DNA from 2 places in the Streptomyces marincola genome. Region 1 is predicted to be linked to the other one. Evidence: riboswitches for the same ligand, from Rfam matches in the RefSeq annotation. Region 1 holds a riboswitch; the other holds the start of a gene.

Region 1 (2,195 bases):
TCGTTGTGAGTCACGCGCGTTTGTCTAGCCATTCACTCCGTCTTCCAAACGTGCGTCCCGTCACACCGGCCCCAGTGCCCGCCGCCCGCCGCGGCGCGGTGCGGCGGGCGGAACCGGGTCGCTCGGGGGGCTACGCGGCCCGCCGCGCCGCGTATTCGGGGATGGTGGCCATCGGGGGGCGCTCCTCTGCGTTGATCGGGTGAGTCAGGGCCCGGAAACCGCCCTCGTCGGTGCGTTCGAACTGCGTCAGGCCGAGGCGGATCGGCATCACCGTGCCCGGCAGGCGGCTCTGCGCGGTGCGCATGATGGCCGTGGCCATGCGGCCGAGCGCCTGGCCGTCCTGGTGCCGGTGCTTGCGCACGCCCACGTCGACCTGGCCGAGGGCGTCGAGGCCCGCCAGGTTCAGCGTGTCGATGAGCATGCCCAGCTCCACGCCGTACCCGACGGGGAACGGCAGCTGCTCAAGCAGCGAGCGCCGCGCCGCGTACTCGCCGCCGAGCGGCTGGACCACGCCGGCCAGCAGGGGCCAGTGCAGGTTGAGCAGGGGGCGGGCGACCAGTTCGGTGACGCGACCGCCCTCGCGGGCGCCCGAGGGGTTGTCGCCGAGCGGGCGGTCGTACATCGCCTTGACCATCTGGACGCCGGGCTCGGTGAGCAGCGGCCCGAGGATGCCGGAGACGAACCGCGAGTCGAAGTCCCGCAGGTCCGCGTCGACGAAACAGACGATCTCGCCGCTCGTGGCCAGCAGGGACCGCCACAGCACCTCGCCCTTGCCGGGGACGGCCGGGACGCGCGGGAGTATCTCGTCGCGGTGCACGACCTTGGCCCCGGCCGCCGCGGCGACCTCCGAGGTCCGGTCGGTGGACCCCGAGTCCACCACCATCAGCTCGTCGATCAGTGGCAGGTCGTCCATCAGGTCGCGCCGCAGCGTCTCGACGATCGTCCCGACGGTCGCTTCCTCGTTCAGTGCGGGGAGTACCACGCTGACACTCCCCGCCGCGCCTGCTGCCCGCTTCGCGTGCAACAGCTGCGCCGGTGAGCGGTCAGCGGCGTCCCAGGACCGGCGGGCCAGCCACTCCTCTGCCTCTTCCAGCACGAATGTCGCTCCTGTCGCGTTCGGCCACATTTAACCTGTATGGCCGTATCTGCCCCTTACTGGCGGGGTCCGAACCCGCTGGGGCAGGTTTCTTGAGCTTTCTCGTGGTCTCCCGCGTGTCTCGCGGATCGGACGGCCCGGGCCATTGTCGGGGACGTCCGTTACAGTCTCGGACAGCGCAGGTGTCCTCCGCATATCGGGACCCTGATGCCGACAACTGCACACCGCTCATCCAGAGGGGCAGAGGGAACGGCCCGTAGAAGCCCCGGCAACCCTTCCGCCGGTCTCGTGACGTACACGAGGTCACCGGTGGGGAAGGTGCCAATTCCGTCCCGCGGCGAGATACGTCGCGGGGAAGATGAGGAGAAGGGCCTCGTACCCATGTCCGTGCCGACAGCATCCGGTCCCGCACACAGCGCCACCGGCAGCCACGCGACCGACACCGCACCCCGCGACCACACCCCCGCAGCCGAGAACGGCGCCCCCGCCGTCGATCTCGGCCCCGCCGCCGCGCTCTCCTGCCGCGAGTGCGGGGAGCGCTTCCCGCTCACCCCGGCGTTCGCCTGTACGTCCTGTTTCGGACCCCTGGAGATCGCCTACGACCTGCCGCTCGGCGACCCCGAGGCGCTCCGCCGCCGGATCGAGTCCGGCCCCGCGAGCATCTGGCGCTACGCGCCGCTGCTGCCGGTGCCCGCCGACGTCGCGGACAAGCCCAACCTGAACCCGGGCTGGACCCAGCTGATCAAGGCCGACCGGCTCGCCGCCGAGCTGGGCGTCACCGGCGGCCTGTACCTCAAGGACGACTCGGGGAACCCGACGCACTCCTTCAAGGACCGGGTCGTCGCGAACGCCGTCGAGGCCGCCCGCGCCTTCGGCTTCACCACGCTCTCCTGCTCCTCGACGGGCAACCTGGCCGGCGCCGTGGGCGCCGCCGCCGCCCGCGCCGGGCTGCGCTCGTGCGTCTTCATCCCGCACGACCTGGAGCAGGGCAAGGTCGTGATGGCCTCCGTCTACGGCGGGGACGTCGTCGGGATCGAGGGCACCTACGACGAGGTGAACCGTTTCTGTAGCGAACTGATCGGCGACCCGGCGGGCGAGG
Region 2 (2,195 bases), 2.3 Mb from region 1:
TCACCGAGGTGATGGTGTCGCTGCTGGCTCCGCGGACCCGCGCGGGCGTCGCGGACGGGCGCAACGACGCGCTCACGGAGATGCTGCGCGCGCAGTTCGGCGGGCTGACGGCCGAGGCCGCCGCCCGGTACGCGGAGAACTCGGCGCGGGTGCTCGCCCATCCGCGGCTGCGCTCCGGTGGGCACCACGTGCCGACGCTGGTGCTCGCGGGCGAACTCGACCTGTGCACACCGCCCGAGACGGGGCAGCGGGTGGCCGACATGCTGCCGGACGCCGTGTTCATGACGGTGCCGGACGCGGGCCACCTGATGTGGCTGGAGCGCCCGCTTGAGTTCGTCCGGCTGCTCGACGACTTCTTCTCCGGGCGCCCCGTGGGCGAACTGGCCTGCGCCGCCAGGTGATCCGGGCGGCGCGCCGGACCGCCCCCCGCGGCGGGGGGCGGCCCGGACGGGCTTCAGGCCGCCCTGGACGGGAAGAACTTGACGCTGCCCGCGCCCTGGGTCTCGAAGCCCTTGCCCGACTGGATGTCACGCGGCAGCGCGTAGGTGCAGGAGCCGTCGCCGTACAGGCGGGCGGTGAACACCGTCGCGTTGAAGCCGCCGATCGCGGGCTCCTCCGGGTCGCCGAGCGGGTAGCACAGGTAGGGCTCCGGCAGGTCGACCGTGCCCTGGTTGCCGCCGACCGTGTGGAACCTCAACTCCCCGGTCTGTGCCTGCGCGGTGCCGCCGGGCCCCGTGACGGCGATGAGGGCGGCGGCGGCCAGGGCGCCCGCGACGTGTCGAATACGCATGGTGTCCTCTCGGGTGGACAGCGCTGCCCCGGGGCAGCGGCTGCGGCGTGGCGCTCCCATCGGCGCCACTGATCACCGCCCTCGCTACCCGGGCCAACAGCCGCCATGCGGCGGGTACTTCGTTCGTGTGGTTCATGTCGCACGACCGAGTGAGGCGCGCGGCACGGCCGTGTGGCACAATCACCCGCAAGGTCACGAGTGACAGCACGCATGGACCCCGGTCCGCTGTCCGGCAACCCTCCTTCCGTGGCGGGGTGCTCCCGGGTGATGACCGGGCCGCGGGCAGCAAGGTCCGCGGCAAGCGCGGATTGTGGGAGCTGTTGCGCCATGACCACTGTGTCCTCCGGTCGTTCCTCGCTGTGCTCCGGGCCGCCGGGACCCGTCGGCCCGGTCCTGCCCGTGCTCGGCGAGGGCGTGCGGGTCCCGCTGACCACCGGCGGAGAGGTGGAGTACGCGGCGCTCGACTACGCGGCGAGCGCCCCCGCCCTGCGCTCGGTCTGGGCGGACGTGGCGGAGTTCGCGCCGCTGTACGCCAGCGTGCACCGGGGCGCGGGACACCTGTCGCAGCGCGCCACGGACCTGTTCGAACGCAGCCGGGCCGAGGTGGCCGCGTTCCTCGGCTGCCGCGCGGCGGACCGGGTGGTGTTCACCCGGTCCACGACCGACTCGCTGAACCTGCTGGCCGCCGCGCTGCCCGCCGGCACGCGGGTGTTCGTGTTCGAGACGGAGCACCACGCGGCGCTGCTGCCGTGGCGCCGCCACCAGGTCACGTTCCTGGCCGCGCCGCGCTCGCCGGACGCGGCGGTGCGCACGGCCGGGGATGCGTTGGCCTCGGCCCCCGCGGGGGTGCCGAAACTGCTGTGCGTCACCGGGGCGTCGAACGTGACCGGGGAGCTGTGGCCGGTGCGTGAACTCGCGGCCGTGGCGCACCGGCACGGGGCGCGCGTCGTGCTGGACGCGGCGCAGCTCGTGCCCCACCGCCCGGTGGACGTCGCCGCCCTGGGCGTCGACTGGGTGGCGTTCTCCGGGCACAAGCTGTACGCGCCGTTCGGCACCGGGGTGCTGGCCGGGCGCGCCGACTGGCTGGACGAGGCGGAACCGTACCTCGCGGGCGGCGGCGCGACCCGGGTGGTCGCGCGCGGCACGGCGGGCGGCGTCGAGGTGGAGTGGGCGCGGGGCGCGGCGCGGCACGAGGCCGGCTCGCCCAACGTGATCGGCGTCCGCGCCGTGGCCTCCGCGTGCGGCGCCCTGGCGGGGGCCGGGTACGAGGCGCTGGCCGGGCACGAGGAGCGGCTGCTCGGGGTGCTGCGCGAGGGCCTGGCCGGGGTGCCCGCGGTGCGGGAGCTCTCGCTGTTCGGGCCGGACGCGCCACGGGTCGCGGTGCTGTCGTTCACCGTGGCGGGGT

What was found. A riboswitch is a leader RNA that binds a small molecule or an ion and turns the genes downstream of it on or off. The one in region 1 is predicted to bind S-adenosylmethionine.
Region 2: another riboswitch for S-adenosylmethionine. It lies ahead of LC193_RS02860 (aminotransferase class V-fold PLP-dependent enzyme); the one in region 1 lies ahead of thrC (threonine synthase).

The regions. Positions count from the first base shown of each region.
Region 1 covers NZ_CP084541.1:2,982,228-2,984,422, reverse strand. The annotation lists gene LC193_RS12695 (glucosyl-3-phosphoglycerate synthase) at 131-1,096, opposite strand; SAM riboswitch class I at 1,322-1,461, shown strand; gene thrC (threonine synthase) at 1,478-2,195, shown strand, end outside.
Region 2 covers NZ_CP084541.1:686,704-688,898, forward strand. The annotation lists gene LC193_RS02850 (alpha/beta fold hydrolase) at 1-401, shown strand, start outside; gene LC193_RS02855 (hypothetical protein) at 455-790, opposite strand; SAM riboswitch class IV at 981-1,100, shown strand; gene LC193_RS02860 (aminotransferase class V-fold PLP-dependent enzyme) at 1,118-2,195, shown strand, end outside.